Regions from separate parts of the Streptomyces sp. NPDC017246 genome, predicted to be linked through region 3. Evidence: riboswitches for the same ligand, from Rfam matches in the RefSeq annotation. Region 3 holds a riboswitch; each other region holds the start of a gene.
What was found. Region 3 has a riboswitch for cyclic di-AMP ahead of ACH4MY_RS32400 (M23 family metallopeptidase). Riboswitches for the same ligand answer to the same signal wherever they lie in the genome.

Region 1: linked by a shared signal. The riboswitch ahead of ACH4MY_RS02775 (peptidoglycan DD-metalloendopeptidase family protein) and the one ahead of ACH4MY_RS32400 (M23 family metallopeptidase) in region 3 are both predicted to bind cyclic di-AMP.
Region 2: linked by a shared signal. The riboswitch ahead of ACH4MY_RS04580 (M23 family metallopeptidase) and the one ahead of ACH4MY_RS32400 (M23 family metallopeptidase) in region 3 are both predicted to bind cyclic di-AMP.

The regions. Positions count from the first base shown of each region.
Region 1 covers NZ_JBIRMW010000001.1:620,327-630,508, forward strand. Annotated here, with positions in the region: gene ACH4MY_RS02755 (STM4013/SEN3800 family hydrolase) at 1-162, shown strand, start outside; gene ACH4MY_RS02760 (STM4012 family radical SAM protein) at 159-1,496, shown strand; gene ACH4MY_RS02765 (STM4011 family radical SAM protein) at 1,542-2,417, shown strand; gene ACH4MY_RS02770 (SGNH/GDSL hydrolase family protein) at 2,404-3,198, opposite strand; gene ACH4MY_RS02775 (peptidoglycan DD-metalloendopeptidase family protein) at 3,362-4,348, opposite strand; cyclic di-AMP (ydaO/yuaA leader) riboswitch at 4,353-4,541, opposite strand; gene ACH4MY_RS02780 (tyrosine-protein phosphatase) at 4,901-5,722, shown strand; gene ACH4MY_RS02785 (DUF6126 family protein) at 5,730-5,885, opposite strand; gene ACH4MY_RS02790 (helix-turn-helix domain-containing protein) at 5,920-6,621, opposite strand; gene ACH4MY_RS02795 (aspartate aminotransferase family protein) at 6,697-8,082, opposite strand; gene hpnH (adenosyl-hopene transferase HpnH) at 8,096-9,118, opposite strand; gene ACH4MY_RS02805 (1-hydroxy-2-methyl-2-butenyl 4-diphosphate reductase) at 9,126-9,806, opposite strand; gene shc (squalene--hopene cyclase) at 9,806-10,182, opposite strand, start outside.
Region 2 covers NZ_JBIRMW010000002.1:707-10,888, forward strand. Annotated here, with positions in the region: gene trmB (tRNA (guanosine(46)-N7)-methyltransferase TrmB) at 1-115, shown strand, start outside; gene ACH4MY_RS04570 (PrsW family intramembrane metalloprotease) at 172-1,512, shown strand; gene ACH4MY_RS04575 (aldo/keto reductase) at 1,602-2,549, opposite strand; gene ACH4MY_RS04580 (M23 family metallopeptidase) at 2,595-3,716, opposite strand; cyclic di-AMP (ydaO/yuaA leader) riboswitch at 3,728-3,875, opposite strand; gene ACH4MY_RS04585 (PP2C family protein-serine/threonine phosphatase) at 4,077-5,318, opposite strand; gene ACH4MY_RS04590 (MFS transporter) at 5,452-6,675, opposite strand; gene ACH4MY_RS04595 (PLP-dependent cysteine synthase family protein) at 6,672-7,715, opposite strand; gene ACH4MY_RS04600 (hypothetical protein) at 7,778-8,167, opposite strand; gene ACH4MY_RS04605 (MerR family transcriptional regulator) at 8,249-8,989, opposite strand; tRNA gene ACH4MY_RS04610 (tRNA-Met) at 9,117-9,190, opposite strand; gene ACH4MY_RS04615 (rhodanese-like domain-containing protein) at 9,243-9,737, opposite strand; gene sigJ (RNA polymerase sigma factor SigJ) at 9,935-10,182, shown strand, end outside.
Region 3 covers NZ_JBIRMW010000018.1:101,956-112,137, forward strand. Annotated here, with positions in the region: gene ACH4MY_RS32375 (CobW family GTP-binding protein) at 54-1,124, shown strand; gene ACH4MY_RS32380 (DUF262 domain-containing protein) at 1,143-2,951, opposite strand; gene ACH4MY_RS32385 (DNA topoisomerase (ATP-hydrolyzing) subunit A) at 3,248-5,707, opposite strand; gene ACH4MY_RS32390 (M16 family metallopeptidase) at 5,889-7,235, shown strand; gene ACH4MY_RS32395 (M16 family metallopeptidase) at 7,262-8,629, shown strand; cyclic di-AMP (ydaO/yuaA leader) riboswitch at 8,872-9,037, shown strand; gene ACH4MY_RS32400 (M23 family metallopeptidase) at 9,050-9,820, shown strand; gene ACH4MY_RS32405 (GntR family transcriptional regulator) at 10,008-10,182, shown strand, end outside.

The DNA of each region.
Region 1 (10,182 bases), on a different contig from region 3:
ATGAGCAGCCGCCGCCCCTGTTTCGCGATCGTCTGCTCCGACCACGGCACCGCGTACGGCGAGGACGGCCACACCGGGCACCGGCTGGGCCACGAGGTCGTGTGGACCGTCCCGTACGCGCAGTTCGTGCTCGCGGGCCCGGAGCGGGAGGCCGTGGCATGAGCGACGGCACCCCCCGCCCGTACCGGAGCTACGTCTACGCCTACCCGCACAAGACGGCGTACCGGCCGCTCCCCGCCCCGGCGCCCTCCCTGGCCGCGCTCTGGCGGGACGAGCCGAAGGACGCGCTCTCCCTCTACGCGCACATACCGTTCTGCGAGGTCCGCTGCGGCTTCTGCAACCTCTTCACCCGGATCGGCGCCCCAGACGAGCTGACCACCCGTTATCTGGACGCCCTCGACCGGCAGGCCACGGCCGTCCGCGAGGCCCTCGGGGACACGGCTCCGGTGCGGTTCGCGACCGCCGCGTTCGGCGGCGGCACGCCCACCTTCCTGACTGCCGCCGAGCTGGAGCGGCTCTGCGACATCGCCGAGAAGCGGACGGGGGTGGATCTGCGGGCGGTGCCGCTGTCCGTGGAGACCTCGCCCGCCACCGCGACCGCCGACCGCCTGGCCCTGCTCGCCGAGCGGGGCGCGACCCGGCTCAGCATCGGGGTGCAGAGTTTCGTGGAGGCCGAGGCGCGGGCGGCCGTCCGGCCGCAGCACCGCGCCGACGTCGAGTCGGCCCTCGGCCGGATCCGGGACACGGGCGTCCCGGTGCTCAACATCGACCTGATCTACGGGATCGACGGCCAGACCGAGAGGACCTGGCGGTCCTCGCTCGACGCCGCCCTCGTCTGGCGCCCGGAGGAGCTGTACCTCTACCCGCTGTACGTCCGGCCGCTCACGGGCCTCGGCCGCCGGCTCTCCCCCGCCGCCGACCTGGAGTGGGACGAGCAGCGGCTGCGGCTGTACCGGTACGGCCGCGACCATCTCCTCTCCCACGGGTACGAGCAGGTGTCGATGCGGATGTTCCGGCGGACGGACGCCGCACCGCTCGGCCCCGACGACTACGCCTGCCAGACCGACGGGATGATCGGCCTGGGCTGCGGGGCCCGCTCGTACACCTCGGCCCTCCACTACTCCTTCGACTACGCGGTCGACATGCGGGAGATCCGTACGATCATCGACGCCTACACGGGGACGGAGGACTTCTCGCGTGCCGAGGTCGGCCGGTGGGTGGACGCCGGGGAGGCCCGTCGCCGCCATCTGCTCCAGTCGCTGCTCCAGGCGGAGGGCATGCCGCTCGCCGGGTACGAGGAGCGGTTCGGCGCCTCGCCGTTCGCGGACTTCCCGGCGGAGCTGGGCCGGTTCGAGGTGCTCGGGTGGCTGGACGAAGAGGCGCCGGCCGGGCTCCTGCGGCTGTCCCCGGAGGGCCTCGCCCACTCGGACGGCCTCGGCCCGGAGCTCTTCTCCCCCTCGGTGCGGGCCGCGATGGCCGCGTACGAGCCGAAGTAGCGGGCGCGCATGGACCTGACACCGCCCTCGCGCACGCACCGGGGCATGGACCTCACGCTGCTCTACCGGGGCCCGCTCGCCTCCTGCGACTTCGACTGCCCGTACTGCCCCTTCGCCAAGCGCCGGGACAGCCGGGAGCGGCTGCGCGCCGACCGGGCCGCGCTCGAACGGTTCACCGGGTGGGCCGCCGGGCAGACCGGGGACCGGCTGCGGATCCTCTTCACCCCGTGGGGCGAGGGCCTGGTCCGCTCCTGGTACCGGCGGGCGCTGGTCGAGCTGTCTCGGCTCCCCCACGTGGAGCGGGTGGCGATCCAGACCAATCTGAGCTGCCGGACCGACTGGCTGGCGAAGGCGGACCCGGAGGGCGTGGCGCTCTGGTGCACGTACCACCCGGGGCAGACGCCGTACGAGCGCTTCCTCGCCAAGTGCGGGGAGCTGGCGGAGCGGGGCATCCGCTTCAGCGTCGGGGTCGTCGGGCTTCCCGAGCACGCGGAGCACGCCCGGCGGCTGCGGGCCGCCCTCCCGTCGCACGTCTACCTCTGGGTGAACGCGGCGGAGGGACACACGTACACCGACGCCGAGGCGGCCGGGTGGACGCGGATCGACCCGCTCTTCCCCTACAGCCGGCATCCGCACCGCTCCGCGGGGCTGCCGTGCCGGACCGGGGAGTCGGTGATCTCGGTGGACGGCGAGGGGACGGTGCGGCGCTGCCACTTCGTCAAGGCCGAGCTGGGGAACCTGTACGACGGCTCGTACCGCGCCGCCCTGCGTCCCCGCGCCTGCCCCCTCGCCGTCTGCGACTGCCACATCGGCTACGTCCACCTGGAGACGCTGCCGCTGTACGACGTGTTCGCCGGCGGGGTCCTTGAGCGGATTCCCGCCCTTCGCCCGCCGGCCTCCCCCGGAGCTACAGGGGCATGAGGTCGGGGCGCTTGGCCTCGACGTGGTCGCCGGAGCTCTCGCCGCGCAGCCGGCGCCCGATCCAGGGCACGAGGTACTCCTTCGCCCAGTGGATGTCGTCCCTTCGCACGTCGAGCGTGTTGCGCGGGGGAACGGGCGGCCACGCCTGGTCAGGGTCGGCGGGCACCGGCAGCCCGAGGACCTGGGCGGCGCGCAGGGCCACCCGGGTGTGCCCCTCGGCCGAGAGGTGCAGCCGGTCGTCGTCCCAGGCGCGCCGGTCCTGCACGGACCGGAGTGACCACAGGTCGAGGACCGGGCAGTCGTAGCGGTCCGCGATGGCCCGGACGTGGGCGGTGTAGGTGGCGATCTTGCCGCGCAGGTGCTTGAGCACGGGCACGTCGCGGGTGTCGAAGCCGGTGGTCACCATGACGGTGCCGACCGCGGAGGTCAGGTCGGCGACGGCCCGCTCGAAGCGCTCGGCGACGTCGTCGGGGTCCGTGCCGGGGCGGATGATGTCGTTTCCGCCGGCGCAGAAGGTCACCAGGTCGGGGGCGAGTTCCTTCGCCCGGGGGACCTGTTCCGCCACGATCTGGTCGAGGAGGCGCCCGCGTACGGCCAGATTGGCGTAGCGGAAGGCGTCGTGCTCCGGCAGCTGGTCGGCGAGCAGCACCGCGAAGCGGTCCGCCCAGCCGACGTACGTCCCCTCGGGGCCGGGGTCCCCGACGCCCTCGGTGAAGCTGTCACCGATCGCCGCGTACGACCCGAATGCGTTCTTGTCTCTTGATCTCGAATCGTCTGCCACGAGAGCACATCCTTCCCTTTCGGATGTGACCTACGCGACCGTAAGGAGGGGTTGACGCCGGGTGACATATGCCACCGATAAAGAATTTGCCAAGCCGGAATAGACCGGGACCGCGCCGGAGGCCCGGCACGTGTGTGCCGGGCCTCCGAGTGACGACGGGGCGTCAGATGTTCACACCGTGCTGACGCAGGGTGGCGATCGGGTCGATGTCGGAGCCGTACTCCGGCCCGGTGCGCATCTCGAAGTGCAGGTGCGGCCCGGTGACGTTGCCGGTCGCGCCGGAGAGGCCGATCCGCTCTCCGCCGCTTACGGTCTGGCCGGCGGAGACGGCGATCGAGGAGAGGTGGGCGTACTGCGAGAAGGTGCCGTCGGCGTGCTGGATGACGACCTGGTTGCCGTACGCGCCACCGTCGCCGGCGGAGTAGACGGTGCCGGGGCCGACCGCGACGATCGTGGTGCCGGTGGAGGCCATGAAGTCCACGCCGGTGTGGTAGCCGGAGGACCACATCGAGCCCGCGGCGCGGTACGGGGTGGACATGCCGCCGTTGACGGGGGCGAACCAGCCGGAGGAGGAGGTCGCGCCGGCCGAGGAGGAGCCGGAGGACTGCGTGCTCGCGGCCGGGGCGGCCGCGCGCTCGCTGCCGCGGGAGGCGCGCGGGGCCTCGTCGGTGTTCTTCGCCGAGGACTTCGCGGAGCTCTTCGGGGCGCTCTTGGGGGCGGCGGCCTTGGGCGCGGCGCTCTTCGGGGCGGCGGTGCTCTTGGCACCGAGCGTGAGCTTCATGCCGGGCAGGATGAGCGAGGGGTTCTCGCCGACGACCTGGCGGTTGTCCGCGTACAGCTTCTGCCAGCCCCCCGTGAGGTGGTGGTCGGCGGCGATCTTCGACAGGTAGTCGCCCCGCACGACGGAGTACGTCTTCGGAGCGGCCCGCACGGTGGCGGGCGCCGCCTTGGCGGTGGCGGGGGCCTTCACCTGGGCGGCGGCGGTGACGGCCTGGCCGGGAGCGGCGGCCGGGGCGGCCTGCTCGGCGGCGTAGGCGCCGGTGGCGCCGAGGAACGGGAGGGCGACAACGGCGCCTCCCGTGCCGGCGGCGACGATTCCGCGGGTCAGGGGGTTGATCTTGGGACGGCGGTGCTTACCCGTCGCGGGCATGGCGAATTCCTCTCCGGCGCCTGCGAGGTGAGCTGTCGGGTTCGGACTGGAGATGCCCGGCCGCGTTCTCACGCGGCTTCACCCCAAGCCGTCCTGCGTCGCGGGACCGGCGTACTTCCTTGGGTCCCCCGCTCCTGCCACGCATGGGATGAGTGGTATTCCGGACGGTGGCAGGATTCGGCGGTCCGACCGGATTGACGGTGACGCTAGACGAGCGGGTCGGGGCGAACAAGCCAATGATTTCTCCCGGCTTTCCCCGTACGGCCTTTCACCCGGAATTCCGGTCACCCTCCGTGGATGACGGGCCTTCGATTTCCTTTTTCCGTACGGCAATTGCCCCGGGCCCCCGGCCACGATCCGTCACTTCTATGACGCTGCTCACGCGCTCGGGCTCATCTCACCTGTAAACAGGGCGCGTTATGCACAACGCCTCAATTCGGACAGATCACCCATTCCCGTCCAGGGGGGTGCGCCGCAGGGCCGCCACCTGGATGATTGCCCCTGGAACCGATCTCGCGTCGGGCACCCGAACGTCGACCATCAGGAGCATCCGTGACGCAGCAGCTGCCGCAGGTCCCGCCCATCGAAACGAACGAGCCCGAGCTGGCCGAGGTCCGCAACTTCCGGGACGTGGGCGGCCTGCCGACGACGGACGGGCGTGCCGTGCACCCCGGCCGCCTCTTCCGCAGCGGCCACCTCGCCCACGCCACCGAGGAGGACGTCGCCTTCCTCGACTCGCTGGGCCTGCACACCGTCTTCGACTTCCGGAACCTGGCCGACCGCAAGATCGAGGGTCCGGACGTGGACCTCCCCGGCGTGCGGAACGTGAACATACCGCTCAACGACCCCGCCGACGGCAAGGAGTTCTGGAAGCTGGTCCGCGACGGCGACATCGAGCAGCTGCGGGACATCCTGGGCGACGGCAAGGCCGCCACCCGTATGTCCGACTCGTACCGAAAGATGGTGGTCGAGCGGACCGCGGAGCACAGCCGCGTCCTGCACTCCCTGGCGGAGGACAGCCTCCCCGCCCTGATGCACTGCGCGGCCGGCAAGGACCGCGCCGGGCTCTCCATCGCGATCACCCTGCTCGCCCTCGGCGTCGAGCGGGAGGCGATCGAGGCCGACTACGTGAAGTCGAACGACCCGCACCGCCGCTACAAGGTGCGCCGCAGCTCCACCGCCCCGGACGCGATGTCGCCCGAGGTGATGGAGCTGCTGAGCCCGCTGTTCGACGCGCGGGTGGAGTACCTGCGGGGCGCCTTCGAGACGATCGAGGCGACCTGGGGCTCGGTGGACACCTACCTCGCCGAGGGCCTGAAGCTGGCCCCGGAGACCCTCGCGCGCCTGCGGGAGCGGCTCCTCACCGAGGTGTGACCGGGATCTACTGGTTCTGCCCGCCGAGCATGAAGAGCAGGTAGAGGAAGCCGGCGAAGAGGTGCCCGGCGATCAGATAGGCGAAGAGGCGCAGGACGAGACCCTTGGGGAACTTGCCCTCGCCTCGCTCTTCGCCGGTGACAGGTCGTGACTTCTCGGACATGTTCATCCTTTTCTGCCGAAGGAAGGACGTGGGATCAGCGGCGGTGCGGAGTCCCGTCGCCGAGGCACAGCTCGGCCGCGGGACTCTGCATCAGGGTGTGGACGAAGAGCAGCTCGGCCCCGCCGGGGGTCGCGGCCCCGATCCGGTGCGGGGTGAGCGAGTCGAAGTGCGCGCTGTCCCCGGGATCGAGGACGTGGACGGCCTCGCCCAGCGCGAGCCGCACCCGGCCCTCCAGGACGTGGATCCACTCCTCGCCGGGATGGACGCGCACGATGTCGCCCCGGGTGGCGTACGGCACGTGGACCCGCAGGCACTGCAGGGCGCGTCCGGCGCCGCCCGCCTGGCGGTAGATCCAGCCGTCGGCCTCGACGGGCTCGGAGCGGCCGGCCCGGACGACGGGGTCGCGCTCGGGCGGTGCCTCGCCGAGGAGCTCGGAGACCGTCGTACCGTAGATACGGGCGAGGGCGAGCAGCATAGGGAGCGAGGGCTGCCGGTTTCCCGTCTCCAGGCGCGAGAGGTGGGCCGGCGAGAGCCCGGCCCGCTGGGCGGCGGCCTCCAGGGTGAGCCCCCTGCGGCGGCGCAGGGCCCGCAGCTGCGGGGCGACGTCGGGCAGGACGGCGGGGTCGGCCGGGGCGCCGGAAGCGGCGGATGCGGCACGCGCGCCGGACGGGGCGGCTTCGGGCGGAACGCCCGGAGTGGTGGGGTCCGGGGAGGCTTCCCCGGGGACGTGGTCCATGCGTCCATTCCGCCAGGATCGTGCCTCTGAGGCAAGTTTCTTGCCTCAGAGGCAAAAGTCCCGGGATCCGGCGGCTCAGCGCTGGGCGACCGCCTGCTTGACCAGTGTCCTCCCGAAGTCCCACATCAGCCCGCCACCGCCGTGAGCCTCGTCCATCACCGCCGTGAAGGCGGTGACGAACCGGTCCACGTCCGCCTCGTCGATGACCAGCGGCGGGATCAGCTTGATCACCTCCAGATGGTCCCCGGAGACCTGGGTCAGAATCCGGTGCCGCTGGAGCAGCGGGACGACGACCATCTGGGCGAAGAGTCCCTTGCGGGCGGCCTGGAGCATCGTCCAGCGCCCGCGGAGCCCCAGCGAGGACGGCCGGCCGAACTCGATCCCGATCATCAGGCCGCGGCCGCGGATCTCGTGGAGGAGCTCGTACCGGGGCACCAGCTCCCGCAGACGCCCGGAGAGCAGGTCGCCGATCCGGCGCGCGTGCGCGACCGTCCCCTCGTTCTCCATGACCGAGAGGACGGCGAGTCCGGCCGCCATGGCCTGCGCGTTCGATCCGAAGCTCGCCGAGTGGACCAGGACCCGGTCCATCGACGAGTAGACCTTCTTGAAGATCCAGTCCTTGCCGAGGGTGGCGCCGACCGGCACATAGCCGCCGGAGAGCGCCTTGGCGACACAGACCAGATCCGGTTCGACGCCGTCCTCGTGCTGGTAGGCGTAGAAGTCGCCGGTCCTGCCGAGGCCGGTCTGCACCTCGTCGGCGATGAGCAGGGCGCCGTGCCGGTGGAGCAGCTCCTGGGCGGCACGGAGGAAGCCCGGCGGGGCCGCGTGGACGCCCTTGCCCTGGATGGGTTCGACGACGAAGGCGGCCACGTCGCCCTTGCGCAGTTCCCGCTCCAGCGCGTCGAGGTCGCCGAGCCCGATCGCCGTGTCGGGCAGCAGCGGGGCGAAGCCGTCCCGGAAGCCGTCCTCCCCGTTGACCGAGAGCGAGCCGGTGGTGAGCCCGTGGAAGGCGTGGACGCAGTAGAGGACCCTGGGCCGCCCGGTGGCGTACCGGGCGAACTTGAGGGCGGTCTCCACGGCCTCCGTGCCGCTGTTGCCGAAGAAGACGCGGTCGAGATGCGGGCTGTGGGCGAGGAGCCGCTCGGCGAGGAGTCCGGGGAGCGGCTGGCAGTCGAAGCGGGTGAGGTCGGCGAGCTGGGCGTCCAGGACGTCGTGGAGGGCCCTGCGGACGACGGGGTGGTGCCGTCCGAGGCCCATCACGCCGAAGCCGGCGAGCATGTCGAGGTGGTCGACACCGTCGGAGTCCCAGAAATGGGCGCCCTCGGCCCGCTCGTACACCTTGTCGAAGCCGATGGTGTGGAGCATGCGCGGCAGCTGGTGGTTGAGGTACCTGGCGTGGAGCTCGTACCGCTCGCCGCCGCGCTCGGCGAGCAGCGCCCCGAGGTCGAACTCGCCGCTCATCGCTCCCCCGTCCTCACGCGTTGTTCCCGGAGACGGTCTCCCTGACCGCGCGCAGGGATTCCTTGAGGGAGCCCATGGTGGCGAGGACGGCCGTGGGCTCGTAGCCGCAGTGCGCCATGCAGTTGGCGCAGCGCGGGTCCTTGCCGCGGCCGTACTTGTCCCAGTCGGTGTCCTCGATGAGTTCGCGGTACGTGGGGACGTATCCGTCGCTCATGAGATAGCAGGGTCGCTGCCAGCCGAAGAGCGAGTAGTTCGGAATGGCCCAGGCGGTGCACGGGAAGTCCGCCTTTCCTTCCAGGAAGTCCAGGAAGAGCGGCGAGTGGTTGAGCCGCCACCGGCGCCGGTTTCCGCCCGCGAAGGCCTTCTTGAAGAGTTCGCGGGTCTGCTCGACGCCGAGGAAGTGTTCCTGGTCGGGGGCCTTCTCGTACGCGTACGCGGGAGAGATCATCATCTCGTCGACCTGGAGGTCGTCGTTGAGGAAATTGAGGACCTCGATGATGGTCTGCGGGGTGTCGGTGTTGAAGAACGTCGAATTGGTGGTGACGCGGAAACCGCGCCGCTTGGCCTCCTTGATGGCCGCCACCGCCTCGTCGAACACACCCTCCTTCGCGACGGACTCGTCGTGCCGCTCGCGCAGGCCGTCGATGTGCACGGCGAAGGCGAAGTACGGCGAGGGGGTGAAGTTCTCCAGCTTCTTGCGGAGCAGCATGGCGTTGGTGCAGAGGAAGACGTACTTCCTCTTGGCCACCAACTGGCGCACGATCTCATCGATCTGAGGGTGCATCAGGGGCTCGCCGCCCGCGATGGACACCATGGGGGCGCCGGACTCCAGGACCGCGCCGACCGCCTGGGCGACCGGCATGCGCTGCTTGAGGACACCTGCCGGGTGCTGGATCTTTCCGCAGCCCTCGCACTTGAGATTGCAGGCGAACAGCGGCTCGAGCTCGACGATCAGCGGGAACTTCTCACGCTTGCGGAGCTTCTGTTCGAAGAGGTAGGTCCCGACCCTGATGGACTGACGGAGCGGCATGGCCATAACTCGCTCACCTCCTGGGGAGCAGCAAAGAACGGTGCCATTCGAAGAACGCGGGAAGGACGGCACGAAGAACACGGAAGGCCGATATTCCCCCGCGTACCGTGCCGATCCGGACCAGTTCATGTTCTGGAGCGTCCACGACCACCCGGACGGCCGCAACCGGGCGGGCGTCCGGCCCTCCGCCGAGGCCCGCCGCGGTGCGGAGCGCGCCCGCCGTCCGCAGGGTCGCCGCGGACTCCATGTCGACGGCGATCGCGCCGGTGGCGAGCAGCGCGGCCCGCTCGGGGCCGCGCACCACATGGTCGGAGCCGGCCAGCGGCCCCGTGTGGACGGCCCGCCCCGGTACAGCCCTGACCAGAGCCTTCACCAGGAGTTCCGACCCGGTGCAGAGGGTGACGCCGTCCGGGCCGCGGGTCTCGTCGGCGACGATCAGGTCCCCCGGGTGCATACCGGGGGCGAGTCCCGCGCAGAAGCCGGAGGCGATGACGGCGGCGTCCCGCCATCCCTCCTCGCCGAGCGCCCGGGAGACCGCCCTGCGGGCCCGGTCGGGGCCCATGCCCGTACGGAGCACCTTGAGGGGCCCGGGGGCGCCGGCCCGGTCCCCGCTGCGCAGGGCGAGCTGTTCGATGCCGAGCGCGCAGGCGATCAGCAGCGGTGGCGGGGCGCCGGGGCCCGGTTCGCGGCCCATCACCCCTCCTTGGCGGGCGAGGGCTCCCCGTACACGTAGCGACCGAGCGCCGTGAGGGGGAACACCAGCCGGTAGAGGTGGTAGTTGATGGAGAAGTCCCAGGGGAAGCCCGTGCCGGTGAAGTACGGCTCGTCCCAGGAGCCGTCCTCGCGCTGGGTGGCGGCGAGCCAGGCGATGCCCCGCCGGACGGGCTCGGAGTCGCGCTCGCCGGCCGCGAGGAGGGCGAGCAGTGCCCAGGCGGTCTGGGAGGCGGTGGTGGCGCCGCGCCCGATCCATGCCTCGTCGTGGTACGAGCGGAGGTCCTCGCCCCAGCCGCCGTCCTCGTTCTGGGTGGACCTGAGCCAGTCGACGGCGCGGCGGATCGCCGGATGGGAGA
Region 2 (10,182 bases), on a different contig from region 3:
GGAGGCCGACGGCGGGTTCTCGCCGCGCCCCGACTTCCGGCCCCTCACCCGTTTCGAGGGCCAGGGCCTCGACAAGGGCCATGTCGTGCACGACCTCCTCTTCCGGAGAAAGTGACGGGGAGAGAAGAACTCCTTGGCCCGGTGTCGGTGGGGGTCGTTAGGGTCGCTGACGTGTCGAACCCCGCCCCCGCCGAAGCACCCACCGGCGCCGGAACCGCTCCCGTCCCCCACCGGGACACCGAGGAGCCGGCCTTCCCGGCGGCCGCCGACCGGTCCCAGTGGCGCTACCGGCCCCGCCGGGCCTTCTGGCGCAGCCGGGTGGTCCGGGCCGTCGCCGTCGTCACCGTGCTCGCGATCTGCGCCCTGTTCATCCTCGGGCTGGTCCGCGAGCAGACGGGCACCGAGGGCTTCCTCGTCGGTCTGGGCCTCGCCGTGCTTCCCGTACCGCTGCTGATGGCCGCGTTCCGCTGGCTGGACCGGGTCGAGCCGGGGCCGTGGAAGAACCTGCTCTTCGCCTTCGCCTGGGGCGCCTTCGCCGCCGCGCTGGTCGCGATCCTGGCGAACTCCTTCGCGGTCCGCTGGATCGCGACGGCGACCGCCGACCCCGATTCGGCGGACACCCTCGGCGCGACGGTGATCGCTCCGGTGGTGGAGGAGAGCGCGAAGGCCGTCGCGGTCCTGCTGCTCTTCCTCTTCCGCAGGAAGCACTTCGGCGGTCTGGTCGACGGGGTCGTGATCGCCGGATTCACCGCGACCGGCTTCGCCTTCACCGAGAACATCCTCTATCTGGGCAACGCCTTCGGCGAGGACCAGGAGTTCGGCTCCACCGGCCTCGGCTCGGTGACCGCCGCGACCTTCTTCGTCAGGGTCGTGATGTCCCCGTTCGCGCATCCGCTCTTCACCGTGCTCACCGGCATCGGCTTCGGCTTCGCCGCGCTCGCGCCGCGCGGGAAGCGGCTCCGCCGGGTGCTGCTGCCGTGCGCCGGGCTGCTGCTCGCCATGGGGCTGCACGCCGCGTGGAACGGCTCGGCCACCTTCGGCGGCCCGCTGACCTTCTACGCGGTGTACGGGGCGCTCATGGTCCCGGCCTTCGGTCTGCTGACCTGGCTCGCGGTGTGGAGCCGCCAGCGCGAGCTGCGGACGATATCCGGGGAGCTCCCGGCGTACGCGGCGGCCGGCTGGCTCTCCCCCGCCGAGCCGCTGGCGCTCTCCTCGATGCGCGCCCGTCAGCTGGCCCGCGCCTTCGCCGCCCGCACGTACGGGCAGCCCGCCGCACGGGTCGTCGGCGAGTACGAGTCCTTCGCGACGACCCTGGCGTTCCTGCGGGACCGGGCCCGGCGCGGTACGGCCGGGCCCGACTTCCCCGCCCGGGAGCAGGAGCTGCTGCACCATCTGTGGCAGCGCAGGGAGGTCGCCTCGCCCGCGCTCACGTACGCGGCGCGGGCGACGGGCCGGGTGTGGGCGCCGCCGCAGTACCTGGACTACGACGGCTACAACCCGTACCGCAGGTAGACGGTCCGCGGCCGGACCGCCGTCGGGAGGTCATCGGCCGGACCGCCGTCGGGAGGTCCCCGGTCGGCCCGCCGCCCGGAGGTCCCCGGTCAGACGGCCGAGGCCTCGGTCAGCAGGGTCAGCTCGGTGTCCGTGAGCGTGAGATCGGCCGCCGCGACGAGCGCCGGGACCTGCTCGACCGTACGCGCCGAGGCGATCGGCGCCGCGACGGTCGGGCGGGAGGCGAGCCAGGCGAGGGCGACGGTGGCGAGTTCGGCGCCGTGCGCCTCGGCGACCGTGTCGAGCGCGGAGAGCACGGCACGGCCCCGCTCGGTGTCCAGGTGCCCGCCGGCCCCGGAGGCGCGGACGCTGTCGACGGTGGCGCCGGGGCGGTACTTGCCGGTGAGGAAGCCGGCGGCGAGGCCGTAGTACGGGACGGCGGAGAGCCCGGCGTGCTCGACGGTCTCCAGGAGGGGGCCCTCGTAGGTGTCGCGGGAGACCAGGTTGTAGTGCGGCTGGAGGGCGACGTAACGGGCCAGGCCCTCGGCCTCGGCGAAGTCGAGGGAGGCGCGCAGCCGCTCCGGGGAGATGTTGGAGGCGGCGACGGCCCGCACCTTGCCGTCCTTCACCAGCTGGTCGAGGGCGGTGACGATCTCCTCGACGGGGACGGACTCGTCGTCGAAGTGCGTGTAGTAGAGGTCGATGCGGTCGGTGCCGAGGCGCCGCAGCGACTCCTCCGCGCCCGCCTTGATGGTGGTGGCGGAGAGGCCCTTGAAGTGGGGGTGGGCGCCGACCTTGGTGGCGACGAGGACGTCGTCGCGGTTGCCGCGCGAGGCGAGCCAGCGGCCGATGACGGTCTCGGACTCGCCGCCCCGGTTGCCCTCGGCCCAGGCCGAGTAGACGTCGGCGGAGTCGACGAAGTTGCCGCCCGCGGCGGTGTAGGCGTCGAGGACGGCGAAGGACTGTGCCTCGTCGGCGGTCCAGCCGAAGACGTTGCCGCCCAGGGCGAGCGGGAAGACGTGCAGGTCGGATCGGCCCAGCGGGCGGAGGGAGGTCATGGGTCGGTCAACCGTCCGCACCGCCGGGGCTATTCCGGGGTGGTGTCAGAGGCTGAGGCCCTTGGAGCGGAGCCACTGCGCCGGGTCGATGCCGTCACCGCCGGAGGTGTGCACCTCCATGTGGAGGTGGGCGCCCGTGACGTTGCCGGTGGCGCCGACGCGGCCGATCGTCTCGCCGGTGCCCACGGTCTGGCCCGCGCCGACCGTCATGGACGAGAGGTGGCAGTACCAGACCTCGGTGCCGTCCTCCAGCTCCAGGACGATGCGGTAGCCGTACGAGCCGGACCAGCCCGCCGACTTCACGGTGGCGCCGTGGACGGCCTTGAGCGGGGTACCGGTGGGAGCGGCGAAGTCGAGGCCCGTGTGGTAGCCGGAGGACCACATCGAACCGGACTGCATGTAGGTGGCGCTGAGGCTGTACGAGGAGAGCGGCATCGAGTAGCTCGCGGCCAGCTTGGCGAGGCGCTCGGCCTCGGCCTTCGCCTCGGCTGCCGCTTCCGCCTTCGCCTTGGCCTCCGCCTCGGCCTTGGCCTTCGCCTCGGCGGCCGCCTTCTCCGCCGCGTCGGCCTTCGTCTTCGCCTCCGCGGCGGCCTTCTCCGCCGCCGCCTTCTCCGCCGCGGCCTTCTCGGCGGCGTCGGCGGAGGCCTGCTGCTGCTCGGCCTGCTGGAGGATGCGGGCCCGCAGGGCCTCGCCCGCGTCGCCGGCGCCGGTCACGGCCTGCGCGGTCCGGCCGGTCGCCGCGTCCTGCGTGTCGTCGAGGGTGGCGTACGTGGCGACGGTGAGCGGGTTCGGGTTGGCGCGGGCCGCGCTGACCGTCTCGTGGGTCTCCTCGGGGAGGAGGTCGCCGACACCGGGAAGGTCGTGGGGGTCCGGCAGGTGGAGGTCCGGGAGGTCGGGAAGGTCCGGGAGCGATATGGCCACCGGGGGCTTCTCCTGCGCGGTGGCGAGGCCGCCCGCGCCGACGGCCGCGATCACGCCGACACCGAGGACGGTGGAGGAACGGGCGAAGTTGGAGCGCTGCTTGACGACCCGGTGACGGCCGCCGGAACGGTTCTGGGCGCGGAGGGAGTCCTCGGTGGGATTCCACTCGGTGTCCGGGGCGGAAGGACCCGCACCACCACCGAAGGCATCGAAGGGGGCTTCGGGTGCGGGAGTGTTGGACGCCACGAAGGCGCGCTCCTTTCCTTCCTTCTCGCCTACCGGGTTAGCTGACGGGTTCGGAGCAGGAAGGTCTCCTACGGGCACGGTCGCACCAGGTGCGAAGGGCCCGATTCACCCCAAGTAGTGGTTCCCCGGTTCCTTTTCAGGATTCGGCGCGTGCGCACGGTGCCGCCTCTTGCGACGGCTGGGACGACCGCGCTGCGTTATCGAACGTTAATAGACAGGGGGTCCCGATTCCAAGCCGTTCCTCTTGATCATTCATTGAATTGGGAGGGAATGGCCCGAGTTGACCCCCCTTCAGTAAGGGGCCGTGGAACTCTCGCGATCTGACGTTATGTCAATTGTTATCGCAGCGACACCCCGCGACTACGGCCGGTGACCGGGCCTGCGGCCGGGCCCGCCACGGGTGCCGCCGGGACCGCCCGGCGGCACCACCGGCATCGTCCGGCGCCGTTCCGGCTGCCCCGCCGCCGGACGGCTCACCGCGAGCAGCGCCATGTCGTCCGTCGACCCGCCGCCCGTGTGCAGCCGTACGTCGCCCACCAGCGCGTCGAGCAGCTCCTCGGGGCCCGGGAAGATCCGGCCGGCCAGGCGTTCCCCCGGGTCGTAGAAGACACCCGCCGCGTTCCGCGCCTCCGAGAGGCCGTCGGTGTAGAAGAGCAGCGTCGCTCCCGGCGGGTAGGGCCGCCCCTCGGCCCGGTCCGGCCACGCCGCCAGATCGCCCATGCCGAGCGGCAGCGCCGGCTCGCTCGGCTCCAGCGCCTCCAGACGCCCGTCCGCGTACAGCATCAGCGGGGGCGGATGCCCGCGGTTGACGACCCGTACGAAACCCTCGAAGGTGCCCCCTCCGTCGCCGCGCGGGATCTCGGCGAGGACGGCGGTGGTGAACCCCTCGAAGGCGTCGAGCCCGTCCCGGCGGGTGCCCTCCCGGGCGAGGGCCCGTTCGAGGCGCTCCGCCACGCCCTCCAGGGTCCGCTCCTGCTCGGCCGCCTCCCGGAAGGCCCCGATGACGACGGCCACGGCCTCGACCGCGTCCAGCCCCTTGCCGCGGACGTCGCCGAGCACCAGCCGCACCCCGTAGGGGGTGTCCTGGACGGCGAACAGGTCGCCGCCGATGAACGCGTCCGCCTGCGCCGCCTCGTAACGGGCCGCGCACTGCAGCCCGCCGATCCGCTCGGCGGGCATCGGCAGCACCGCCTTCTGCGCGGTCTCCGCGATGACCCGCGCGGAGGCCAGCCGCTCGCCGCTGCGGCGCACGACCCGGTTGATGAGCAGGGCGAGCGCGGCGACCGTGAGGACGGTCAGGGTCTCGGTCAGGGACGGGATGTCGGTGATGGTGCCGTTGTAGTGGTGCAGCTCGACGGAGGCGAGGACGGCCGCGATCCCGGTGAGGAGCGTCGTGAGGGTGGAGAAGAAGGGCGCGGCGATCAACGGGGCCGCGGAGAAGAGCGGCGCCGCCGTGTAGGTGGCCGGTGTCAGCAGGTCGAAGACGACACCGCCCAGGATGATCAGCGGCGGCAGTGCCCGGATGAACTTCCGGGCACGGGGGTACGGGCGGCGGCCCCCGCCGCCCCGCCGCCCGCCGAACGCTCCTGGGGGGTGCCCCACCTGTGCTCCCCTCCCCCGTCCGTACCCGGGCGCGGCCCGTACCGCGCCCTCCCAGGGTGGCCGCGGCCCCGCGGGGCGGCGACTCCCACGGGGCCGACTGGCGTACGGCCCGGGCACGCGCGCGTGCGACGGCTCAGTCCGCCGCCGCGGCACCCTCCGCCAGCCGGCCCCCGCGCGCCAGGAGCGCCATCGCCGCCGCACACGTCAGGCCCACCGCGCACAGCGCGAGCCACGGCATCGCCGACCATCCGGTCACATCGAGCAGCGCGCCCGTCCCCAGGTTCCCGAGGGTGATCCCGATCCCGCAGACCGTGTTGTAGAGCCCGTAGTGGGTGGCCACCCAGCGCCCCCGGGACAGGGCGACGACGGTGTCCATCTCGTAGGGGTAGAGCACCGCGTTCGCGACGGCCAGGACCGCCGAGCAGGACAACAGCCCCACCAGGCCCCGCCCCAGGGCGGCCGGGATCAGGAAGGCCCCGCCCATCAGGGCGAGCCCGAGGACCAGACACCGCTCCCGGCTCAGCCGCCGCTTGCACCAGGCCGTGATCCGCAGCTGCCCGGCGAGCGCGACCAGGGCGGAGACGACGAAGAGCGCCGTCGTGGGCCCCGTACCGCCCGCCGCGAGCGGCAGCGCCAGATAGACCTGGAAGGACAGCACGTACGAGCCGGTCATGGCGAGCGAGAAGAGCCAGAAGGTGCGGTGGGCGAGCACCGTGCGGAACTGCCCCCGCTCCTCCCCCGCCGGCGCCGGCTTCCCCCGCCGTACGGGCATGTACCTGAGCTGCACCAGGGTCAGTCCGGCGAACAGCACCGCCGCCACCCCGCACGTCAGCCGGAACGACACCCCTGTCAGGGCCACCCCCACGAGCGGCCCGAGCAGGATGCCCGCCTGGTAGTAGACGTTGAACAGCGCGAAGGCCTCCACCCGGCGCTCCTCCCCCGCCTCCGCCGCGAGACAGGCCCGTACCGCGGGGTTGAACAGCGCCCCCGCGAGACCGGTCGCGAGCGAGGCGACGACCAGCATCGGCAGCGACTGGGCGAAGGCCAGCGCCCCGAAGCCGGCCGTCCGCAGCGCACAGCCCGCCACGATCAGCGGCTTGAAGCCGAGCCGGTCGGCGAGCGCCCCGCCGACGAGGAACATGCCCTGCTGGGAGAGGTTCCGGGCGCCGAGCACCAGCCCCACCGCCCAGGCGGCCATGCCGAGCCCGTCCGCGAGGTGCGCGGCCAGGTACGGCATCAGCATGTAGAAGCCGAGGTTGATGGTGAGCTGGTTGAGGAAGAGGAGCCGCACGGCCGGCTCGAAGGTACGGCTCTGCTTCCACACCCCGCCCCGGGGAGCCGCCGTCGTGGTGCTCAACGGGCCCGCCCCGCCCGGTCCAGGACCTTGCGGGTCCAGCCGTCGACGGGCGCGCCCGCCTCGAATCCGGCCGGGTCCTCCCGTACGGGTCCGGCGAGAAGGCCGTGCGCCGCGCAGAACTCGTCGTTGAAGACGGTGTCGAAGTACCGCTGCGGCCCGTCGGGGAAGACGGCCGCGATGCGCGTCCCGCGCGGCCGGGTGCGGGCCAGCCACCCGGCGACCAGCGCGACCGCGCCGACGCTCCAGCCGCCCGTCGCGAAGTGGCGCGAGGCCAGGCGGCGGGCGGCCCGTACCGCCTCGGCGGGGCCCACCCAGTGGATCTCGTCGAAGGCCCCGTGGTCCACGTTGTCCGGGTGGATGGAGGAGCCGAGGCCGCGCATCAGCCGCTCGCCGGCGGGCAGTCCGAAGACGGTGGAGCCGACGGAGTCCACGCCGACCAGTTCGAGGGCGGGGCTGCCGGTGGCGCGCAGGGCCCGGGAGATCCCGGCCGAGTGGCCCCCGGTGCCGACCGCGCAGACGAGGACGTCGATCCGGTCGAGCTGCCCGGACAGTTCGGCGGCGAGCCCCGTGTACGCCTCGGGGTTGTCGGGGTTCCCGTACTGGTTGGGCCACCAGGCCCCGTCGAGGGACAGGAGCAGCTCGGCGACCCGGTCCATCCGGGCCTGCTGCCAGCCGCCCCGCGGGCTCGGCTCCGGGACGACGTGGACCGTGGCTCCGTGGGCGACGAGCATCCGCTCGACGATCGGTTCGAGGCCGGGGTCGGTGACGACATGGACGGGATGGCCGTGCAGGACACCGGCCAGGGCGAGGCCGAGACCGAGGGTGCCGGAGGTCGACTCGACGATCGGGGCGCCGGGCCGCAGCTCTCCGCGACGGCGGGCCCGCTCGACCATGTGGAGGGCGGCGCGGTCCTTGATACCGCCGAAGTTGAAGCCTTCGAGCTTGGCCCAGTAGCCGTCGTCCATCCACAGCACGGGGGTGTTGCCGACGGCCTGAGCGGCGAGGGACGCCGACGCGGCGACGGGCAGCAGGTTGTTCATCAGGAGTACGTCCTTGGAGTGGGTACGCCGAAAGGGAGCCTGGTCGTGTCGTGCGACCCGGCTCAGTTCCGGTTCACTCCGAGGGCGATCAGCAGCAGGCCCGGCTCGGGGCCGGGTCCCGCCCGGTCGCGGGCGCGGCACGCGCGCGGATCGGCGGGGAGGACCTCGCCGTCGGCGGGAAGTGCGGCACCGCCGGCGACGGGCGCCGCGGGCTGCGGGACCGTCAGGGCGGGCAGATGGACGTCGAAGGCCCAGGTGTCCCCGGGCCGCTCGCAGCCGTGCGGCAGGGCGGGGGCGGCGACGGTGGCCGTGTCGTCGGGGAAGGGCAGCGGATGATGCCCGTGCGTCCCGTGGCAGACGCTCACCAGCAGGGCGATGAGCGCGAGCAGGACGAGGACGGCGGGCGCCCGCCGTCGTACGTCGATCGCTGTCCCGTCACGCATGGTGCGCATGACGTTACGGTGCGGCAGCGCGCGGCCGCAAAGAGGCGTGCCCGTTTTCGGACACCGTTCACTTCGGGCGGGAGGACACCCCTACAGGTTCCGCTCCGCGTAGATCTCCATCGCGTCGCGGACGAGGACGGCGGTGCCCTCGCCGTGCTTGTCGTAGTTCTCGGTGAAGCGCGGGTCGTCGACGTACATGCGGCCGAGGCCGATCACGTACTCCTTGCTCGGGGTCGTGGTGGCCGAGAGCCAGGCGACCTGGCGCCGGGCGATCGCCTGCACCTCGTCGCTGCCGGCGGCCAGGCCGTCCCCGAGCGCCCGCGCGAAGGCGCGGGCGATGCCGGTCTGCTCGTCCATGAACGCCTTCTTCCGCGCGGCGTCGAGCGAGCGCCACCAGCGGTCGCCCTTCTCGTACGCGTCGCGGCCCCAGCGCTCGGTGACCTCCTTCTCGTACCGCGTGTGATCGAATCCGTCGAACACTTCGTCCGCCATGAGTTCTTCTCCGTTCTCGGTCTTGTGGAGAGTGGTCCGCACCGCCTCGATCTGCCGGCCGATCCGCTCCCGCTCCTGTTCGAGGAGGAGCAGATGGGTGCGCAGGGCGGCCGGCGTGTCCCGCTGGCCTTCGAGGACCTCGGCGATGGCGGGCAGGGAGAGCCCCAGCTCGCGCAGCAGCAGGATGCGCTGCAGCCGCACGAGCGCCGCCTGGTCGTAGTACCGGTAACCGTTCGCGCCGATCCGGCTCGGCTCCAGCAGTCCGCGCTCCCCGTAGTGCCGAAGGGTGCGGCTGGTGGTGCCGGCTTTCCTGGCGATCTCTTGGATCGACCACTCCATACCGAGAACGCTAAATCTTGACGTCGCGTAAAGGTCAAGCCGACGTGGGCGCCCCGCCCCGGGGCACACCCGCACACGACGAAGGCCCGGATCCAGTGACTGGATCCGGGCCTTCGTTGCTACTGAGTAGCGGGGACAGGATTTGAACCTGCGACCTCTGGGTTATGAGCCCAGCGAGCTACCGAGCTGCTCCACCCCGCGTCGGTAAACACGACTCTACGGCATGAGCGGGGCGATCACGAAATCGGATTCCTCAGCACCCGCAGTCGTCGGAGTCGACCGGCGCCGTGAGGGGGTCCGCGGCCTTCTCCGCGGGGCCCTCCCAGGTCTCGTACGCGAAGCCCTCACGCACCCAGTACTCGAAGCCGCCGAGCATCTCCTTCACCTGGAAGCCCAGCTCCGCGAGGGCCAGCGCGGCACGCGTGGCGCCGTTGCAGCCGGGACCCCAGCAGTACGTGACGACCGGCACCGACCGGTCGAGCAGCTGCTCCGCCTGCTCGGGGACGAGCGCGGTCGGCAGGTGGATCGCGCCGGGGACGTGCCCCTGGTCCCAGGAGGCGGTCGACCGCGAGTCGATCACCACGAAGCCCGGGTCGGTGCCGTCGGCGGCCGCGGTGGCCAGCGCGGAGGCCACGTCGGAGACATCGGCGTGGAAGACGAGGCTGGCGGAGAAGTACGCGGCAGCGGCGGCGGGAGAGGCCGGCGGGGTGCGGAGTACGGGGTTGACCTGCGTCGTTGTCGTCGTCATGGTGATCAATCTACGGACGATGATCACCGTGCTGAAGCGAGGATCCACGGTGGTCAGGGGCATCGGCCGGGGAATCCCGGGCCTTCGCCGGGGGACGGCGTGGATCTCACGCATCGGGACGGTGAGAGCCGCCGACTCCCCCTCCGCCACCGCCGCCGCCGGTGTCACATCGGCGCGGTTCCATCCGTCATGAGGACATGACGGCAAGCGAACGGGGAGAACGACCAGTGGACCAGGACCGCGACGACAAAGAACTGCTGGCCCGCCGCTTCGAGACCGACCGGGGCCACCTGAGGGCCGTCGCCTACCGGATGCTGGGCTCGCTCGGCGAGGCCGAGGACGCCGTGCAGGAGGCCTGGTTCAAGCTCAGCCGCAGCGACGTAAGCGGGGTGGAGAACCTCAGCGGCTGGCTGACCACCGTCGTCGGCCGCGTCTGCCTCGACAT
Region 3 (10,182 bases):
ATTCTGGGGGTTTCCCACAGCCGTGGGACCCGAAGGAACCGGAGGCACGTCCCTTGACCACGCAGCAGATCCCCGTCGTCGTCCTGGCCGGGTTTCTCGGGGCCGGGAAGACCACGCTCCTCAACCATCTGCTGCGCGGCGCCCGGGGCACCCGTATCGGCGTCATGGTCAACGACTTCGGAGACATCGGCATCGACGCGATGAGCGTCGCCGGGCAGGTCGGCTCCACCGTCTCCCTCGGCAACGGCTGCCTGTGCTGTGCCGTCGACGCGAGCGAGCTCGACGAGTACCTGGAGGTCCTCACCCGCCCGGAGTCCCGGCTCGATGTGATCGTGATCGAGGCGAGCGGCCTGGCCGAGCCGCAGGAACTGGTCCGCATGGTGCTCGCCAGCGAGAACGATCGGATCGTGTACGGAGGGCTCGTCCAGGTCGTCGACGCGGCCGAGTTCTCCGCCACCCGGCAGCGGCACCCCGAGACCGACCGGCACCTGCCGATCGCGGACCTCGTGGTGGTGAACAAGACCGACCGGGTCTCCGGGGCCGAGCTGGACGCCGTCCACGAGACCGTGGGCGCACTGGCCGGGAAGGCCGTCGTCGTCGACGCCACGCACGGGCGGATCGACCCGGAGCTGCTCTTCGACCGGGTGGTACCCGAGGGCGAGATCGAGGGCCAGATGTCCATCGAGGACATCCTGTACGGGGAGGACTGCGAGGACGACCCGCGGGCCCACGTCCACACGGCCTACGAGACCGTCTCCCTGACGGCCGCGACGCCGCTCCATCCGCGGCGGCTGATGGCCCTCCTCGACGCGCGTCCCGAGGGCCTCTACCGGATCAAGGGCTTCGTCGACTTCGGCACCGCGGACCCGGACAACCGCTACACCGTGCACGCCGTCGGCCGTTTCCTGCGCTTCTACCCGGAGCGGTGGCCCGAGGGCGAGGAGCGGCTCACCCAGCTCGTCCTGATCGGCTCCGGCATCGACGCGTCGGGCCTGCGCAAGGAGCTCGCGGAGTGTGAGCAGAACGGACCCCGGGACGCCCCCGACGAACACAGCATGTGGGGCGTCCTGCGGTACGTGCAGCAGACGGAGGAGGAGCCGGAGCAGGCAGACGTCTCCACCTGACCTCCTCGGCCGGGCGGATCAGAGGCCGTCGGGGGCCTCCACCTCCACGAGGTCGTCCGCGATGGCCTTTCCCATCTCGGCGGAGACCCGCGTGAGCAGCGCCGCCTTCCGTGCGGCGAAGAACGACGGGAAGTCGTCGACCGACATGTGCTCGGGCGCCACGAGATGCGAGCGGATGTGACCGCGCACCTCCTCGGAGGTGCTCTCCGCGCTCTTCGCCAGTTTCACCAGGTAGTCGGAGGGCGCGTTGCCGCCGATGATCCGGTTGGTGCGGGCGGTCAGCGGGGTCTTGTTGACGACGGAGTTGTACAGCCCCGGGTCCTTCCCGGCCTCCTGGCACCACACCTTCGGGAAGATGTGGTGGATGTCGATCGACTCGTCGAAGTACTCGGTGACCTCGGCCTTCACACCGGTGCGCCAGTCCACGGCCCCCGCCTTGAGCAGGAGCGCGTAGATGCCCTTGTACGCGGCGCTGTTGCGGGTGCGCAGGGTCAGGAGACGGCCGGGCGAGAACTGAGCCGCCTCGACGGTCCGGGGCTCGCCGGAGGTGCCCCTGATCCAGCCCACGACGTCCGGCAGGTCATGGCTGAACCGGGTCTCCGTCGAGCCGCCGTACAGCTCGCCGAAGACGCCGCACCAGTACCAGCGGGCGAGCTTGCTCTGCGCTCCCGCGCTCTGCGCGTCCTCGCCCGCGAGGGCCAGGATGGCGGAGAGCGGGATGAGCTGGGTGCCGTAGGGCAGGAACCGGGTGTCGAAGACGTACTGCTGGCGCAGGAACTGCGCGGCGCGCCTGAACCCCTCGACCACGAGGGGTGCGAAGCGCTCGTACTCGTCGAGGGAGAGCTCCAGCATGTCCTTGCGCTTGCAGCCGATGCGCGGCAGGCGCTCCTCCACCACTCCGTGGGTCACGGCGTCCTCACGCCGGGCCGCTGTTGCGAGCAGGGTCACGGACTGGAGGAAGTCGGTGTTCGAGACCTCCTTCAGAATGCGGTACTTCGGCGCCTCCCAGGCCGCCTTGACCTCCTTCTCCCAGTGCTGCCGCAGGTCGAACTCGTCAGCGGCGAAGGTGGCGGTGAGCAGCTCGAAGACGGTGAGTGAGACGCCGCCCGTATTGACGTTCTCAAAGACCTGGCAGACGGCCTGGCGCGCCGTGTTCTTACCCAAGGAGATGACGGGCACCTGGTAGCGGTCGAAGTGCCGCAGGAACTCGTCGTCGAAGTCCCGCCAGAACTTCCGCTTGTCCTTGTCGAAGTCCCAGTACTCCTCGTAGCCGGACTCCCAGTCCCGGGGATTCAGCACGTACCGCAGCGGGAAGAGGTGGGCCTCGTACTCCTTCAGGGGAGTGGAGTAGTCCTCGATCACCTCGCCGCGGAAGCTCTTGACGACCTTGTCCTGCGGCAGGAAGCGGATGGCGTCCTCGCGGTCGGTACGGCTGTCCAGCACAGCGCGCATGTCGGCGTAGAACCAACCGGTGACGCGCTGCTTGCGCACGTCCTGGGTGACCACCGGCTCGCCCAGCTTGATCGCCTGGAAGAGCGAGGTCAGGCGCTGCTGGCCGTCGAGGACGAGGGTCTCGGGCTCGACGCCCAGGGGAGGCGTGGCCCCTTCGATCGGACGGTGTTTGAAGCGGACGTCCCCACCGGACTGCAGCGTCATGACCGTGCCGACCGGGAAGCCCTGCGACACGGATGCCAGCAACGCGGTGATGTTCGGGTGGGGCCACACCCAGCCCCGCTGGAACTCGGGGAGCTGCGCCCTGCCGTCCTCGACCTGCCGGAGCAGATCGCGGAGCGGGCGCTTGTCGATGCTGAATGCTTCGTCCGTCAACGCGGCCATCCTTCACTCGGGCGTCAGACGTGCCGGAGCAGCCCCCCGGCCGGTCACCGGGCCGAGGCTACCCGGCAGTCGGAAGGCCCGTCCGGCGGTCCCGCGAGACGCGATCACTACGAGTTCGGATCACCACGAGTCGGGATCACCACGAGTCCGGAACTCCGCGAGGTCGGACCACACGGAGCGGGTCCCCGCTCGGTCGCCTCGCTGCGAGGGTGGAGAAACGGGAGGAGACCCCGGGCATCAGGTGTTCGCTCGCCTGACGCCCGGGGTCTCCTCCCGGCGGAAGCTGCTCAGGAGGCCGGGCTCGCCAGGACGTCCACCGGGTGGGGGAGCGGGGTGCCCGAGCCGTCTCGGCGCGGGTCGATGTCCGGGAGTTCCACCGGGGCGCCGGTCTTCTGGGCGGCTCGGGCGGGGGTGGTGCCCGCCCAGGCCAGGATCAGGACGTCCTCGCCCTTCAGGAAGCGCTGGCAGCGGACACCGCCGGTCGCGCGGCCCTTGCGCGGGTACTGGTCGAAGGGTGTCAGCTTCGCCGACGTGGCCGCCGAGGAGTCCAGGGTGCCCGTGGAGCCGGCGACGGTGAACACGACGGCGTCCGCCGCCGGGTCGACCGCCGTGAACGAGATCACGTCGGCGCCCGCCGTCAGCTTCACGCCGGCCATGCCGCCTGCCGGGCGGCCCTGGGGCCGTACCTGCGAGGCCGGGTAGCGCAGCAGCTGGGCGTCGGAGGTGATGAAGACCAGGTCCTCCTCACCCGTGCGCAGCTCGGTCGCGCCGACGATCCGGTCGCCCTCCTTGAGGGTGATGACCTCCAGCTCGTCCTTGTTCGCCGGATAGTCCGGGACGACGCGCTTGACCACGCCCTGGAGCGTGCCGAGGGCGAGCCCCGGTGAGGCCTCGTCGAGCGTCGTGAGGCAGACCACGGTCTCGTCCGCCTCCAGCGACAGGAACTCGGAGAGCGGCGCTCCGCCCGCCAGGTTCGGGGCGCTCGCGGTGTCCGGGAGCTGCGGCAGGTCGATCACGGCGATCCGCAGCAGCCGCCCGTCGGAGGTCACCGCGCCGATGTCGCCGCGCTGGGTGGCGGCCACCGCCGACAGGATCACGTCGTGCTTCACACGGGTCGCGTCCGGGTCGACCGGGGGCAGCTCCGCCGTCGCCGTACGGGCCAGCAGGCCGGTGGAGGAGAGCAGCACGCGGCACGGGTCGTCGGCGACCTCGAGGGACACGGCCGCGACGGGGGCGCCCGCCGATTCGAGGAGGACCGTCCGCCGGTCCGTGGCGAACTTCTTCGCGACCGCGGCCAGTTCCGCGGAGACCAGCTTGCGCAGCTCCGCGTCGGAGTCCAGGATCCCGGTCAGCTCGTCGATCTCGCCGTTGAGCCGGTCGCTCTCGGTCTCCAGCTCGATGCGGTCGAACTTGGTGAGGCGGCGCAGCGGGGTGTCCAGGATGTACTGCGTCTGGATCTCGCTCAGCGAGAAGCGCTCGATCAGGCGCTCCTTGGCCTGAGCCGAGTTCTCGCTCTCCCGGATCAGCCGGATGACCTCGTCGATGTCGAGCAGGGCGACGAGCAGGCCCTCCACCAGGTGGAGCCGGTCCCGCTTCTTGGTACGGCGGAACTCGGAGCGGCGCCGGACGACCTCGAAGCGGTGGTCGAGGTAGACCTCCAGGAGCTCCTTGAGGCCGAGCGTGAGCGGCTGGCCGTCGACCAGCGCGACGTTGTTGATGCCGAAGGACTCCTCCATCGGCGTCAGCTTGTAGAGCTGCTCCAGGACCGCCTCGGGCACGAAGCCGTTCTTGATCTCGATGACCAGGCGCAGCCCGTGGTTGCGGTCGGTGAGGTCCTTGACGTCCGCGATGCCCTGGAGCTTCTTGGAACCGACCAGGTCCTTGATCTTGGAGATGACCTTCTCGGGGCCCACCGTGAACGGGAGCTCGGTCACGACGATGCCCTTGCGGCGCGCCGTCACCGTCTCCACGCTCGTCGTGGCGCGGATCTTGAAGGAGCCGCGGCCCGACTCGTAGGCGTCCTTGATGCCGGAGAGTCCGACGATCCGGCCGCCCGTCGGCAGGTCGGGGCCGGGCACGAAACGCATCAGCGTCTCGAGGTCGGCGCCCGGGTGGCGGATCAGATGGCGGGCGGCCGCGATGACTTCGCCGAGGTTGTGCGGGGGCATGTTGGTCGCCATGCCGACCGCGATGCCCGAAGCGCCGTTGACCAGCAGGTTCGGGTAGGCGGCGGGGAGTGCCACCGGCTCCCGCTCCTGGCCGTCGTAGTTCGGCGAGAAGTCGACCGTGTCCTCGTCGATGGACTCGGTCATGAGCAGCGCGGCCGGGGCCATCCGCGACTCGGTGTAGCGCATGGCGGCCGGCGGGTCGTCGTTGCCCAGGGAACCGAAGTTCCCGTGGCCGTCGACGAGGGGCAGGCGCATGGAGAACGGCTGCGCCATGCGGACCATCGCGTCGTAGATCGACGCGTCGCCGTGCGGATGGAGCTTGCCCATCACCTCGCCGACGACGCGGGCGCACTTGACGAAGCCGCGGTCGGGGCGGAGCCCCATCTCGCCCATCTGGTAGACGATGCGTCGCTGGACGGGCTTCATTCCGTCACGGGCGTCCGGCAGGGCGCGCGAGTAGATCACGGAGTACGCGTACTCGAGGAAGGAGCCCTGCATCTCGTCGACAACGTCGATGTCGAGGATTCGCTCCTCGAACGCGTCGTCCGGCGGCGGTGTCTTCGTGCTGCGGCGGGCCATCGCGGCTGCGGCTCCTTCACCAACAAGGTTGATCTGACGCGGACCATTGTGGACCGTGCCACCGACAACGCCGACCGCGACCCGGAAGAGGGACATCTCGAACGGGCGGGAACTTCGCCAGGTGTCGGCGCGCTTGCATACAGTGGCAGGACTTTTTCACATCGCGATCGAAGGGACGTACATGCCCATGGGTCACACGGCCACGGCCGAGGCCGGCTCCGGCGGCCTGACAGCGACCGAGCACCGGTTGGCGAACGGCCTGCGTGTGGTGCTGTCGGAGGACCACCTGACCCCGGTCGCCGCGGTCTGCCTCTGGTACGACGTCGGCTCGCGTCACGAGGTACCGGGCCGCACGGGCCTCGCCCACCTCTTCGAGCACCTGATGTTCCAGGGCTCGAAGCAGGTCCACGGGAACGGGCACTTCGAGCTGGTGCAGGGCGCCGGCGGCTCGCTCAACGGCACGACGAGCTTCGAGCGCACCAACTACTTCGAGACCATGCCCACACACCAGCTGGAGCTCGCGCTCTGGCTGGAGGCCGACCGCATGGGCTCGCTGCTCGCCGCCCTGGACGACGAGTCCATGGAGAACCAGCGGGACGTCGTCAAGAACGAGCGCCGCCAGCGCTACGACAACGTGCCGTACGGCACGGCCTTCGAGAAGCTGACCGCCCTCGCCTACCCGGAGGGCCACCCGTACCACCACACGCCGATCGGCTCCATGGCCGACCTGGACGCGGCGACCCTGGAGGACGCGCGGAACTTCTTCCGCACGTACTACGCCCCGAACAACGCGGTGCTGTCCGTCGTCGGCGACATCGACCCGGAGCAGACCCTCGCCTGGGTCGAGAAGTACTTCGGCTCCATCCCCGGCCACGACGGCAAGCCCGCGCCGCGCCCCGGCGACCTGCCCGAGGTCATCGGCGAGCAGCTGCGCGAGGTCGTCGAGGAGGACGTCCCGGCCCGCGCGCTGATGGCGGCCTACCGTCTGCCGCACGACGGCACGCGCGAGTGCGACGCCGCCGACCTGGCCCTGACGGTTCTCGGCGGCGGTGAGTCCTCGCGGCTGCACAACCGTCTGGTCCGCCGCGACCGTACGGCCGTCGCCGCCGGATTCGGCCTGCTGCGGCTGGCCGGCGCGCCCTCGCTGGGCTGGCTGGACGTCAAGACCTCGGGAGGTGTCGAGGTCCCGCAGATCGAGGCGGCCGTCGACGAGGAGCTCGCCCGGTTCGCCGCCGAGGGCCCCACGCCCGAGGAGATGGAGCGCGCGCAGGCCCAGTTGGAGCGCGAGTGGCTCGACCGGCTCGGCACGGTAGCGGGCCGCGCCGACGAACTCTGCCGGTTCGCCGTGCTGTTCGGTGACCCGCAGCTCGCCCTCACCGCCGTCGACCGGGTCCTGGACATCACCGCCGACGAGGTGCGTGAGGCCGCCGCGGCCACGCTGCGCCCCGACAACCGCGCGGTGCTGGTCTACGAGCCCCTGGCGACCGAACAGAGCGACAGCGACGAGGAAGAGGGAGCGGACCAGTGACCGACGCTGCCGCGTCTTTGACGAGCATGGACTTCCACCCGCAGCCGACGCCGGGCGTCGCCAGGCCCTGGGCCTTCCCGGCCCCGGACCGCGGCGCCCTGGACAACGGTCTGACGGTGCTGACCAGCCACCGCCCCGGCCAGCAGGTCGTGGCCGTGGAGATCTTCCTCACGGCCCCGCTGGACGCCGAGCCCGCCGGTCTCGACGGTGTCGCCACCATCATGGCCCGCGCGCTCTCCGAGGGCACCGACAAGCACAGCGCCGAGGAGTTCGCGGCCGAACTGGAGCGCTGCGGCGCCACGCTCGACGCGCACGCCGACCACCCGGGCGTACGGGTCTCCCTGGAGGTTCCCGTCTCCCGGCTGCCCAAGGCGCTCGGTCTGGTCTCCGAGGCCCTGATCGCGCCGGCCTTCCTCGACACCGAGATCGAGCGTCTGGTGCGCAACCGCCTGGACGAGATCCCGCACGAGACGGCCAACCCGGCCCGTCGTGCCGCCAAGCAGCTCTCCAAGGAGCTCTTCCCGGCCGAGTCCCGGATGTCCCGGCCGCGCCAGGGCACCGAGGAGACCGTCGAGGCGATCGACGCCGCCGCGGTCCGCGCCTTCTACGAGGCGTACGTGCGGCCCGCCACCGCCACCGCCGTGGTCGTCGGCGACCTGACCGGCGTCGACCTGGACAAGGTCCTCGCCGAGACGCTGGGCGCCTGGACCGGCGAGCCGGCCGAGCCGCTCCCGATGCCGCCGATCACCGCCGACGACACCGGACGGGTCGTCGTCGTGGACCGTCCCGGCGCCGTCCAGACCCAGTTGCTGATCGGCCGGGTCGGCTCCGACCGGCACGACAGCGTCTGGCCGGCCCAGGTCCTGGGCACGTACTGCCTCGGCGGCACCCTCACCTCGCGGCTCGACCGGGTCCTGCGCGAGGAGAAGGGCTACACGTACGGCGTGCGGGCCTTCGGGCAGGTGCTCCGCTCCGACGGCAGGGGGAACGGCGCCGCGATGCTCGCCATCAGCGGTTCCGTCGACACCCCCAACACCGGACCGGCTCTTGACGACCTGTGGAAGGTGCTGCGGACGCTGGCCGCCGAGGGGCTCACGGACGCCGAGCGCGAGACCGCCGTGCAGAACCTGGTCGGGGTCGCGCCGCTCAAGTACGAGACGGCCGCCTCGGTCGCCGGGACGCTCGCCGACCAGCTCGAGCAGCACCTCCCGGACGACTACCAGGCCCAGTTGTACGCGCGTCTGGCCGAGACGGGCACGGTCGAGGCGACCGCGGCCGTCGTGAGCGCCTTCCCGGTGGACCGGCTCGTCACGGTCCTGGTGGGCGACGCGGCGCAGATCGCGGAGCCGGTGCGTGCGCTCGGCATCGGTGAAGTGACCGTCGTGACCGGCTGATTCGACCGGTCCGGCCGCTGCGGAAAGGCTGATTCCGGAGCGCCGGTGCTTCTGACACGGCAACAGGAGGACCCCGACGGCATGGTTCGTCGGGGTCCTCCCGTATGTCCGTATTGGCGGCAAGGGTGATCGTATGGTCTGTGGCATGTCTTACAAAAATCGCGTCTGGTTGGTGATTGAAAGACGATCCGCATAGCGTCGGTGCGGCTGTTCGTCAGTGCACGTGCCGCACCCGCGGCATCGGACAGTCATCGCCGAGTCCCCGTCAGGCGCGAGCCTGGGGAGCCGGGGACCCATATGAAGTCCCTGGGGTGAATCGGGCGCCTTCGTCTCGTACGGAGGGGCTCGTAGGAGACCTTCCTGCTCCGAACCCGTCAGCTAACCCGGTAGGCGAGAAGGAAGGAAAGGATCAGCCACTACATGGCGTTCACCCGTGCCACCGGGAAGCACCGTGCTCCGAGCCGGACGGCGCGCCGCACCGTGGGCATCGCCGGCGTCGCGACGCTGGCCACCACCGGCGTCATCGGAACCCTCGCCTCCCCGGCGCTCGCCGCCGACACGGACCACCGTTCCGTCGAGGACACCGGCCTCACCAAGGTGATCACCGAGGACTCCCTCGCGGACCGGGTCAGCGCCCAGGTCGCCGCGCAGGAGCAGGAGGTCTTCGAGGCCGCCGCCAAGGCGAAGGCCGAGGCCGAGGCGAAGCGCAAGGCCGAGGCCCGGGCCAAGGAGATCCGCCAGGCCAAGGAGCGCGCCGCCCGCGAGGCCGAGCGCCGTCGCCTGGCCTCCTTCCAGCTCCCCGTCGCCGGCTCGTACGTGTCCACCGGCTACCAGACCGGTGGCTCGCTCTGGTCCTCCGGCAGCCACTCGGGCATCGACTTCCACGCCTCCTACGGCAGCAGCGTGGTCTCCGTCGGTTCCGGCACGGTCGTCGAGGCAGGCTGGGGCGGCGCGTACGGCAACAACATCGTCATCCGGATGCACGACGGCACGTACACCCAGTACGGTCACCTCTCGTCCATCGGGGTCTACGTCGGCCAGAGCGTCGAGCCGGGCCAGCAGATCGGCATCTCGGGCTCCTCCGGCAACTCGACCGGTCCGCACCTCCACTTCGAGGCGCGTACGACTTCCGAGTACGGCTCCGACATCAACCCGATCGCCTACCTGCGGACCCGGGGCGTCAACGTCTGACCCGCACCGCACCGCATCGCGTCGCAAAAGCCCCGGCTCGTACTGAGCCGGGGCTTTTCGTCGGTCAAAAGGCATCCATATTCCGCTGAGGCATCGGAAATTCCGGCGCGCTGCAATAGAGTCGCAGATCGGGCGCAGAACAGGCGCCGCTCGAATTGTCTCGCGCAGACCAAGGCGGAGGTCGGACATGCGCATTCCCGCGCACTCGGTATGCACGGCGATCCGGGACGACATCGTCTCCGGCGTCTTCGAGCGGGGCAGCCGGCTGACCGAGGAACAGCTCGCCCGTCGGTACGGGGTCTCCCGTGTCCCGGTCCGCGAGGCCCTGCGCACCCTGGAGTCCGAGGGCTTCGTCGTCACCC